2 regions of the Bernardetia sp. MNP-M8 genome follow, and region 1 is predicted to be linked to the other one. Evidence: riboswitches for the same ligand, from Rfam matches in the RefSeq annotation. Region 1 holds a riboswitch; the other holds the start of a gene.
The links. A riboswitch is a leader RNA that binds a small molecule or an ion and turns the genes downstream of it on or off. The one in region 1 is predicted to bind cobalamin.
Positions count from the first base shown of each region.

Region 2: it holds a riboswitch for cobalamin, as region 1 does, so the genes downstream of both, V9L04_RS19805 (DUF5074 domain-containing protein) here and metE (5-methyltetrahydropteroyltriglutamate--homocysteine S-methyltransferase) in region 1, are expected to answer to the same signal.

Region 1 covers NZ_CP147012.1:820,026-825,716, reverse strand. Annotated here, with positions in the region: gene V9L04_RS03580 (leucine-rich repeat domain-containing protein) at 1-47, shown strand, start outside; gene V9L04_RS03575 (AarF/ABC1/UbiB kinase family protein) at 278-1,603, opposite strand; gene V9L04_RS03570 (C40 family peptidase) at 1,871-2,464, shown strand; cobalamin riboswitch at 2,533-2,714, shown strand; gene metE (5-methyltetrahydropteroyltriglutamate--homocysteine S-methyltransferase) at 2,917-5,244, shown strand; gene V9L04_RS03560 (cysteine-rich CWC family protein) at 5,306-5,659, shown strand; gene V9L04_RS03555 (acyl-CoA thioesterase) at 5,659-5,691, shown strand, end outside.
Region 2 covers NZ_CP147012.1:4,899,123-4,904,813, forward strand. Annotated here, with positions in the region: gene V9L04_RS19800 (M1 family aminopeptidase) at 1-1,489, shown strand, start outside; gene V9L04_RS19805 (DUF5074 domain-containing protein) at 1,950-3,047, opposite strand; cobalamin riboswitch at 3,101-3,407, opposite strand; gene V9L04_RS19810 (hypothetical protein) at 3,458-3,604, opposite strand; gene V9L04_RS19815 (SpoIIE family protein phosphatase) at 4,007-5,554, shown strand.

The DNA.
Region 1 (5,691 bases):
GTGATTCTTTAAAACCAATTACAGGATATATATCTATTGTGCGCTAGAATATTTTTTATTGTTTAAATTCTATTCAGTTTTGAAGAGCTGAATTCGCCAACTACACAAAAAAAGCCTATCAAACTCAAAAGAATTTGATAGGCTTAAATATGTCCTGCTATTTCAAAATAAAATTATTCCAAAGCCTTTGTTGGTGTTTTAGCTTAGCGACACCAACAAATATATCCACAAATCCCATTCTTAAACAACTTCTATGTTCTGTTATTTCAAAATAAAATTATGCTTCTTTATTTTTATACCAATATGAATCTGTATTTACGGTAGCATTAAGTTCGTGCAATAAGAAATATAGACCAAAATAAGTTCTATTTAAATAAAGTGAGTGTTGTGAACCTCTTGCTTGTTTTGAGTTACGAAGCTCAGGCATTTTAGAAAGACGCTCTCCAAACTCATTCAAATCATTGAAGTATTTTTTATCTCCAAAATAAAATGTATCACTATGAAAAGGTCTCATAGAAAGTGACAATAATTCCTTGAAAACACCTTTAAAAAATTCTCGCTGTTGTGGTGTATCGTCTTCCATCAAAAATCCTAATCCTTCAAAAGCCGTTTCTAATTGAGCATCATCTTCCAATATATTTTTTTCCATAATACTAAAATGCTGCAAATAATATTCTTCTGGAATAACTTTTACTGCTCCAAAATCAATAAAACCAACTCTGCCATCTTCTTTCATCAAGAAGTTACCTGGATGTGGATCTGCATGAACTTCTTTCAAGACATGCATTTGATAATCATAAAAATCCCAAAGCGTTTGAGCAGCTTTATTTTTTACTTCTTGTGTCGGATTGGTAGCCAAAAACTCTTTTAGGTGCATTCCTTCCAAAAAATCCATTGTCAGAATTCTTTCTGATGAATATTCAGGATAGTATTCAGGAAAAATAGCATTTGGAACAGCTTCTTTTGTCAGTTTAGCTAATTTCTGTGAGCGTGCTAATTCTAAATTGTAATCGGTTTCAGACTTTAGCATGTCGCCTACTTCTTTCATGTAAATTTCCAAATCACGCTCGCTAAGTCCTAAAATCTGCATGGCAAATGGTTTTACCATCCTCAAATCAGAATCTATACTTTCAGCTACTCCTGGATATTGAATTTTGACAGCAAAAGTTTTGTCTCCAATTTTTGCTTTATGAACCTGTCCAATAGAGGCTGCATTCATTGCCTCTTTGTCAAACTGCTCAAAAATATCATTCGGACTTTTCCCCAAATACTGCTTAAATGTCTTGACAACCAATGGAAAGGATAAAGGGGGCGCAGTATATTGAGCCATTTTAAATTTTTCACTGTATGCGCTTGGAAGCATTCCTTCACTCATCGACATCATTTGTGCTACCTTCAAAGCACTTCCTTTTAATTCACTCAATGTATCATATACATCACTAGCATTAGCATCATCTAATTCTTGACGACTAAGATTTGGGTTTATTGTTTTCTTAGCATAGTGTTTTACGTAATTTGCACCTAATTTTACTCCTGTTTTAGCAAACTTGGCAGCTCTTTGTACTTTGCTAGTGGGTATGTTGTCTTGTGATTTGCGTTCCATAAAATTTTATATATAGCTATCGTTTTTTATAATTTAGTTTTGATAATATCTTTACTATCAATTCACTAACGGTTGATTAAAAGCAATAGTTTTGAAATTTGTATACAATTATCTTTTTTCTTTATTATAGCTTCTTATTTCTATTTCTACCATATCAGGACTACCTTTTTAAAAGTTTGATTTATATCAATTCAATTTGTAAATTAGTATCTTTCAAAATTAAATAAACTATACATTCGTAGGCTAAAATCTTAGAGAATCTCAATTATGAAAGGAATCGAATTTATTCAAGAAAATGGAAAGACAGTAAAAGCAGTCATTGATTTGCGAGTTCATAAAGAACTTTTTGATGAAATTTTTACTCGTTATCAAGCTGAAACTTTAGCGAATCCAAACTCTACTGTTCATACACATTCAGAGGGACATATTTCAGATAATGTTTCTGGAAATCATGATGCTATCGCACAAAAAGCAATTGAAGCAGCTCGTACTTATTTAGGAACACAGCATGTGATGGGAGGAGTTTCTAGCAATGGTTTGGATTGTTCTGGACTTACTCATTTGGCTTTCAAAGAAGCAGGTATAGAGCTTTCAAGAGATTCACGTTCGCAGGCTGTAAGTGGAGTAGACGTTTCTATAGATAATGTAGAAACTGGGGATTTGGTTTTTTTTGCCACAGGAAGCGACCCAAATCGTATTAGCCATGTCGGAATTATTACCAAAACAGGTGATAGTAGAGATGATTTGGAATTTATTCATACTTCTACATCAAGAGGAGTTGTCGAAGAGCCTTTGTTTAGATACGAATATTGGCAAAAAGCGTATCGACATGCTAGACGAGTGATTAGTCCATTGGCTTAAATAAAATAGATGTAGAATTAAATTTTATTACTACCTTTGATACTGAATTATAGTTCTTTGTTATAATTTCTTTATCAAGCGAAAAAGGTTTTACGTTACGTAAATTAATAGGGAATTGTGTGCAAATCACAAGCTGTCCCGCAACTGTAAGTATCTCAATAGTTTTTATCCTTGTTGTCCACTGTCAAAAACGGGAAGGACGGTAAAAATGATACAAGTCAGGAGACCTGCCTTCTTCGTATTTGACAATGCTTTCGTGGAATGAAGCAGTTTGTTGAGTTGGTATATTTTATCTCAAAATAGTGTGATAAATAGTTTTACCTATTTATTTCTATTTAATGGGATAAGTGTGCCTTTTTACTATCTACATTTGTCTTTTCTATCTGCCAAAACATTGTGAATTTGTAAGCAATAAGAACTTTTAAATTATTCATTTATTTAAAAGTAATACCATGCGTACACAAAATTTAGGCTATCCGAGGATAGGTAGTCAGCGTGAACTCAAAAAAGCGACTGAGCAGTATTGGTCAGCTAAAATCAACCAAGAGCAACTCTTGGAAGCAGGCACAACCATTCGCAAACACAATTGGCAAATTCAACTTGATGCCAAAATTGATTTAATTCCTTGTAACGATTTTTCTTTTTATGACCAAGTACTTGATACTACTTTAATGGTCGGAGCAATTCCTCCAAGGTATCAAGAATTAGCACAAGACAATCAAGTTGCTGAAATAGATTTGCTTTTTGCTATGGCAAGAGGACATCAAAAAAATGGGTTTGATGTAACAGCAATGGAAATGACAAAATGGTTTGATACCAACTACCATTATATTGTACCCGAATTTGTAGCGAATCAAAAATTTTCTTGGTTTAGCAAAAAAGTAGTTAATGAGTTTTTAGAAGCAAAAAAAATGAGTTTTACTCCTAAACCTGTTTTGATTGGCTGTGTTTCTTATTTGCTATTGGGAAAAGAAAAAGAAACTGGATTTGATAAAATAGATTTATTACCTAATTTATTGGCTGTTTATATAGAGGTAATAGAAGAATTAATAGCTAATGGAGCAACACATATTCAATTTGATGAACCTTATCTTTCCTTAGATTTAACATCAAAAGAACAGGCTGCCATAACAACAACCTATAATTTAATTGCAAAAAAGTTTCCTCAATTGCACATTATCTTAGCTAATTATTTTGATTGCTATGGTGACAATTTGGGTACTGTATTAGATTTGCCTATTCAGACTTTGCATTTAGATTTGGTGCGTTGTCCTTCTCAACTAGAAGATATTCTGACTACCAATTTTATAAAAACTGAAACCAATCTTTCCTTAGGTATTGTTGATGGCAGAAATATTTGGAAAAATGATTTTCAAAATTCACTGTCTATTATCCAAAAGACTATTGATAAAATTGGTAAAGAAAGAGTTTGGATTGCTCCTTCTTGTTCTTTGATACATTGTCCTTGTGATTTGAGCTTCGAAAACAATGAAAAATCACTAAAACCAGAAGTGAAAAATTGGCTTGCATTTGCCAAACAGAAAATCGAAGAAGTAGTTACACTCAAAGAATTAGCCAATGGCGACAATTTGGAAGTAACCCAAAACAAACTTCAAGAAAATAAAGAGACTAATCAAAAACGTAAAACCTCTACACTAATTCATAATAAAGCTGTAAAAGAGCGTGTAGCTACTATTAAACAAAAAGATACACAGCGAAAATCTGATTTTCAAGTACGAAAGTTAGTCCAAAGAGAATCATTGAAATTACCATTATTTCCTACCACAACTATTGGCTCATTTCCTCAAACGAGTGAAGTAAGAAGTTGGAGAGCAAAATTTAAAAAGGGCGAACTCACTCAACAACAATATGACGATTTGATAGCCAAAGAAACTGAACAAACTATTCGTTGGCAAGAAGAAACCGAAATTGATGTATTAGTTCATGGAGAATTTGAACGCAATGATATGGTAGAGTATTTTGGTGAACAATTAGAAGGATTTGAGTTTTCACAAAATGGCTGGGTACAGAGTTATGGTTCTCGCTGTGTCAAACCTCCTATTATTTATGGAGATGTATTCCGACCAAATCCCATGACATTGCGTTGGACGGCTTATGCACAATCTTTAACTAAAAAATGGGTTAAGGGAATGCTAACAGGTCCTGTTACAATTTTGCAATGGAGTTTTGTAAGAAATGACCAACCTAGAAGCCAAACATGTAATCAAATTGCTTTAGCTATCCGAGATGAAGTTGCAGATTTGGAAAAAGCGAATATCAAAATTATTCAGATTGATGAACCTGCTATTCGTGAAGGATTGCCTTTGCGTAAAAAAGATTGGACAGCCTATTTAGAATGGGCAGTTGGTGCTTTCCGAATTGCATCAAGTGGTGTAGAAAATGATACACAAATTCATACTCACATGTGTTATTCTGAATTTAATGACATCATCCAAAATATTGCTTCTATGGATGCTGATGTAATTACGATAGAATGTAGCCGTTCACAAATGGAATTATTAGATGCTTTTTCAGAGTTTAAGTATCCAAATGAAATTGGACCTGGTGTATATGATATTCACTCGCCTAGAGTTCCTTCCAAAACCGAGATGGTCGCTTTAATGGAAAAAGCAAAAGTATATATTCCAATAGACCAGCTTTGGATAAATCCAGATTGTGGACTCAAAACTCGCCATTGGGAAGAAACCAAAAAAGCCATGACCGAAATGGTAAGTGCTGCTAAAGAATTGCGTACAGCAGTTGAAACAGAAATTTTATAACCCTAAAATTATACAGACAGAAAAGTAATATATTTTTTCTGTCTGTATTTCTTTCAAAAAAATGACACAATACTCACCTAAAACTTGTCCTAGATGCAATATAGAATTTATTTGTAAAATAGATGATATTAGTAATTGTCAATGTAATCAAGTAACTATTAGCAAAAAAACTACAGATTTTTTGAGTAAAACTCAATTTGATTGCCTTTGTAAAGATTGTTTAATTTACTTAAACACACTTGTAAATAACTCTCAAAATTATTCTTTTCCTGCTAGAGAATCGTTGATAGAAAATGTACATTATTACAAAGAAAATGGCTATTGGGTATTTACTGAACTCTACCATTTATTAAGAAATTCTTGTTGCAAAAGTGGTTGTAGGCATTGTGTTTATGGATTTAAAAAAATAAAATAATGACACAAGAAATAGAAGAAAAAATAAAAGCT
Region 2 (5,691 bases), 1.2 Mb from region 1:
AACAGAAGGATTTGTCACTCGTGGAAGTAATACACAAGTGGTAGAAAACGGAACATTCTTTAATAATGGCTTTTTTCCTTCTTTAGGATACAATGAAGGCTATGAAATTTCAAGTGATGACAAACGAAAAGAATATGATTTACCAGAAAAAGAACGTATGCCAGCTCGTGAGGAAGAGAAATTTCATTCGCATAATCTTTTTGGAAATGATGCTGACATGATTGATTTTGAAATTGTTTTAAGCACTTCGCCTGACCAAATTGCCATTGCCCCAGGTTATTTACAGAAAGAGTGGACAGAAAATGATAGACGTTATTTCCATTACAAAATGGATGCTCCGATGGCTAATTTTTATGCTATGCAGTCGGGCAAATATGAAGTAATGAAAGATATTTGGAAGTCAAAAACTGATTCGAATGGAACACAAAAAGAAGTTGCTCTTGAAATTTATTATCACAAAGAACATACAGCTAATTTGGATAGAATGATGAACGGAATGAAAGATGCTTTGTCTTATTTCTCTGAAAATTTTGGAGAATATCAACATCGCCAGTTGCGTATTATTGAGTTTCCTCGTTATCAATCGTTTGCTCAATCATTTGCCAATACAGTTCCTTATTCAGAGGAAATTGGTTTTATGTTAGATATGAAGCAAGAAGATGTTGATATGAATTATTATGTTACAGCACATGAAACAGCACATCAATGGTGGGGGCATCAAGTTACAGAAGCTCCTGTGCAGGGAAGTACAATGCTTTCTGAAACGCTGTCTCAATATTCGGCTTTGATGGTAATGAAACATAAATATCCTAAAGAACTTGTTCAAAAATTCTTGATATATGAGTTGAATAGTTACTTAAGAGGAAGAAGTAATGAAAAAAAGAAAGAGCTTCCTTTAGATTTGGTAGAAGGACAGCAATATATTCATTATCGTAAAGGTTCTTTGATTATGTTTGCTTTGCAGGATTATATTGGCGAAGATAAAATAAATCTTGCCTTGAAAAATTATCTCAATAAATGGAAGTTTAGTGAAGGAAATTATCCAACTACGACTGATTTGACAGACGAAATAAAAGCTGTTACACCTGATTCGCTTCAATATTTGATTACTGATTTAGTAGAAAGTATTACTTTTTATGAAAATCAAGTCGAAAATGCAACTTATAAAGATTTGGGTAATGATACGTATGAAGTTACCTTAGAACTCTCTAGTGGAAAAGTCGTTGCAGATTCTTTAGGAAAAGAAACTGAATTGCCTTTGACTGAATGGATAGATATTGGAGTTTATGGAGAAGAACCAACTGAAGCAAATGCAGAAGGTTATAAGTTTGCTCCTCTTTTATATCTTGAAAAACATCAAATCACAAAAGAAAACTCTACATTAAAAATTAAAGTAAAAGGAAAGCCTGTAAAAGCTGGAATTGATCCTCTTAATAAACTTATCGACAGACACCCTGATGATAATGTCAAAAAAGTAGAGAAAGAGTAGCCTTTATTTATTTGAAGTCAAAAGTCCAACAAAAAACCACTTTTAGAAAATAAACTCTAAAAGTGGTTTTTTATTTTTCTGATGTGTCTTCCTAATATTGTAGTGATGAATATCAAACAATTTTGACTAAAAATCGTATTCGGTGTAGTATTACAAAATGTTATAATCCCTACGAAAATGCAGTTGCAGAACATGTCAATGCATATTTTGAAACAAGAATTTTACTAGAAACTCAACAATCTTATTTGACTTGGATGAAACAACTGGTAGAGCAAAGTGTACAAATATATAATAAAGAATCAAGAAGAAAATGTTCAAATAAGAACCTATAAAAAAGAAAAATCAGACAGTTTAGAAACTGCCTGATGTATATATAATTTATCTAAAAAACTGTAACACTATTTCAAGACGAGACAACTTCTTTAATAGGGAGAAATAAAATAGTATAAATTTTAGATTCTTAAGGAAGAAAAATAACTTCATTAGGACCTGCACTTGCAGTAAATGTATTTTTTAGAGTTCCTTTATTGTCATATTGTATTACTTCATTTCCTTCTGGACCTTGAAAATTAGCAATTCCTACCCAAATATCACCATTTGAAGGGTCAATACTTACCCCATAAGCACCATTCTGAATAATTGGAGTTGTAGCTTGAGCTGTCGCAGTAATAGGTAACTCATAGATTCCACTGCTAAAATTATAATACAAAATATCTTTGCTTGGATTAATAGCTAAATGTCCACCTACATTTTCACTTCCTGCATTCAATTGAATAGTAGTTTCGATACTATTTGTAGATGTATTTATCTTATAGATTGCTCCAGTTGAAGAACCAAAAGGAGATGCTGTCACCCAAATATCACCATTTTTATCTAAAAGCATATCTTTTGGGCTGTTTGGAGAAATATCAATTGTATTTTCTAATACATTGCTAGAAGGGTTATAAACTGAAATAGTAGAACCAAAAGTATTAGCAACAAATGCTTTTTTAGTCTTACTGTCAAACACTACATATTCAGCACCTGAACTAGCTTCTATTGTAGTAATAATTTTTTTTATTTGAGTATCTATAACCAAAATTTTTGCAGGAATATCTCCAAAATTTCCCCAAGTAGTAATATATGCTTTATTGTTTCCAACATCAGCAAGATAACGAGGGTTTGCAAATTTGAAGGTGGTAGTATCAAAAATAGTTGCCTGTCTTTCGAATGTTCCTCTATGTACAACTTCAATTTTATCACTTCCACTTACCATCAAATAAGCTTCATCTTCCAAAATAGATATAGATTGAAGTTGATCTCCTAAACTATCACCAGTAACGGTCTGAAAAATTTGCTGAGTAACACTATTAGATGTAGAGATGTGTCCAACTGAAGAATTATTCATTCCAAAAACACCTTCATTAACTACTAAATAACCTTGTGCATATTTTCCCTCAAGAATATCAGGAGTATTTTCTCCGTCATCATTACAAGAAGAAAAAACAGAAACTGAAATAAGAACATACAAAAACAGAGTCCAAAAGTTTGGACGTAAATTAGAATTACGAATAGACATAAAAATTAAAAAGAATAAAATAAAATAATGACTCTAGTTTTTTCCCGAACTGAGAGTACAAGAATAGAAAAGGCAGGTCTCCTGACTGATTTGAAAAATTGCTGACCTTCCCACCTAAATCAATTACGAATTATGAAATAATCAGTGTAACTAATTAAAAATTACGAATTGAATAAATTTATAATTAGGCAGTGGTATGTAGAACACAATTATTTTTTGAAGTAGAATTACTTGATAACTATCAAAAAACCAAATTCACAGTTGCGGGTACAGTTACGGAATAAATCACATAAAATGATGACCGTATTCCCTTTTCAGTGTTTTTATATAAAAAACACCACCTTTTCAAGCTGCAAAGGTAGTGTTTTTTGTGAAATGATTTTGTATTATTTTATCGCCCTTTACTAGATTTATCTTATTTGTGTTTCTAGAGCCATAAAATGAGTGACTTCATTAGAATAAAGAGGAAAGATTTGAACTTGACAAGTATAAGGCGTTTTATCTTTTTTATAATTGACAACTGATATTTTAAAAGGTCTTCTTTTTTGAAGGTTCATTTTGATTTCCTTTCTTGATGGTCGTCGGTAGGGACACCAACAACGGCTATAGCTCTTATACTCCTCCAAACGTAATTAGTGAGTGTCTAATCGGAATTCCTATTTGGATTTTGTATGAAATAAGTATTCTTAATTTCGGCTTCTATTCAAAAGAATAGAAATATAGCAATTGCAAAAGCTGAAAAATTAAGACAAATGGAATAAAATAATTTCTAATTTTATATAATTTTTCTAATAAATCAGAAAATTTATAAAACTATATCTATATAATCTAGTTATGTCTCCAACTATTACCTCCTAGCCTTTATACTATTTTTCAATCATTATTTTTTGTATGTTATTTAATAAAAAACAAGCTACAAAGAAGGCAATAGTCATTTTTTAAACTCTCTTAGATAGTTCATGCTAGATTCTATTCCATTTTTACGTGTTCCAAAACACTTAGCTCCTGAAAAGCACCGAGATTTTGCTATTCTTACGATGGTAGGAGTTTTAGGTTTTTCTGCTCATGTAGTATTTTTGATATGCTTTCTGATTTTTGGAGTATATTCAATGGCATATTTTAATATAGCTAGTTGTTTTCTTTTTGCTGTTATTTTTATGGCAAACAGACAAATTGACTCAAATACGTCTACACTATTAACTGTTGCTATAGGAGAAATTATTCTTCACGCTATTTGTGCAGTTATTATTATAGGCTGGGATTCTAACTTTCATTACTATCTCTTTTTGGCAATGATGACTTCGTTTTTAACAGGTCGTGTGGGCATGACTTCTTATTTTTCTAATGGGATTGCTTTTTTTTCTTACCTAGCTCTTTATTTTTATACTTCTAATTTTGCGCCTTTACAGGAAATTTCAGAAACAGGAAAATTTACATTTGGAATAATGAATTTAATAAGTGCTGGCATAATGGTAGTTACAATTACAGCTTATTTCAATTATGTAGCCAGCGAATCAGCTAGAAAATTTATAGCTTCAAACACCGAACTTTCTCAACAAACAGAAGAATTAAAGACACAATCTGAAAAATTAAGTAAAGCCAATACACATACAATGGATAGCATTAAGTATGCCCTGCGTATTCAAGAAGCAATGCTTCCTTCATCAAAGGAATTAACTCAAATTTTGGGAAATGAAAATTATATGGTGTTTTATAGTCCTAAAGATATTATTTCAGGCGATTTTTTTTGGTGTAAAGAGGTAAAAAACAAAAAAATAATTGCTCTTGGAGACTGTACGGGGCACGGCGTTCCAGGGGCAATGCTTACAATGATAGGAGAAAGCCTTTTGAATAGTATTATAGAAAAAGGAATTACACAACCGTCTCTTATTTTAGATGCTTTACAAGATTATTTTTCTACGTTATTTATCAGTAGAAATGATGTGAGAGATGGAATGGATATTTCTATTTGTACAATTGATAGTAATCAAAATCAACTCTCTTTTGCAGGTGCTAAAGCTCCTCTTACTTATATACAAAATGGAAAAATAAAGGCGATAAAAGGAGATAGAATGAGTATAGGACAAACATTTACTCGTAAGTTTATACCTAGAGATTTTACAAATCATCAGATAGATATTTCTATTCCAACTACTTTTTATATGTATTCTGATGGTTATCAAGACCAATTTGGAGGAAAAAATAATACAAAATTTTATAGTAAAAATTTGAGAAAACTTCTACTAGAAATTTATGAGCAGCCTATGAAAAAACAGCGTCTTGTCTTTAAAAGAACCCTTTTTAAATGGAGAAATCTAAATAAACAAACTGACGATGTTACTATACTTGGGTTCAAAATCGATCCTAATGAATCGCAAGAAAAAACAAAGAGTATAGAAGAACAAATAATTGAAAATGAATATAATGATGATAAATTAAGTGATGAGATTATTCAAAAACAATTGGAAATTCGAAAAATTTTGTATGAAGAAAATTATCGAAGTTAGTTAGAAATTGTTTAAGAACAGAACACAGATAAAGTGTTCATTCTTCCATAAAATGTCCATTCTTAAATAACTTCAAAGTATATATAGAACCAAAATTATAAAAAGGCTTTTAAACTTATTTAGTTTGAAAGCCTTTT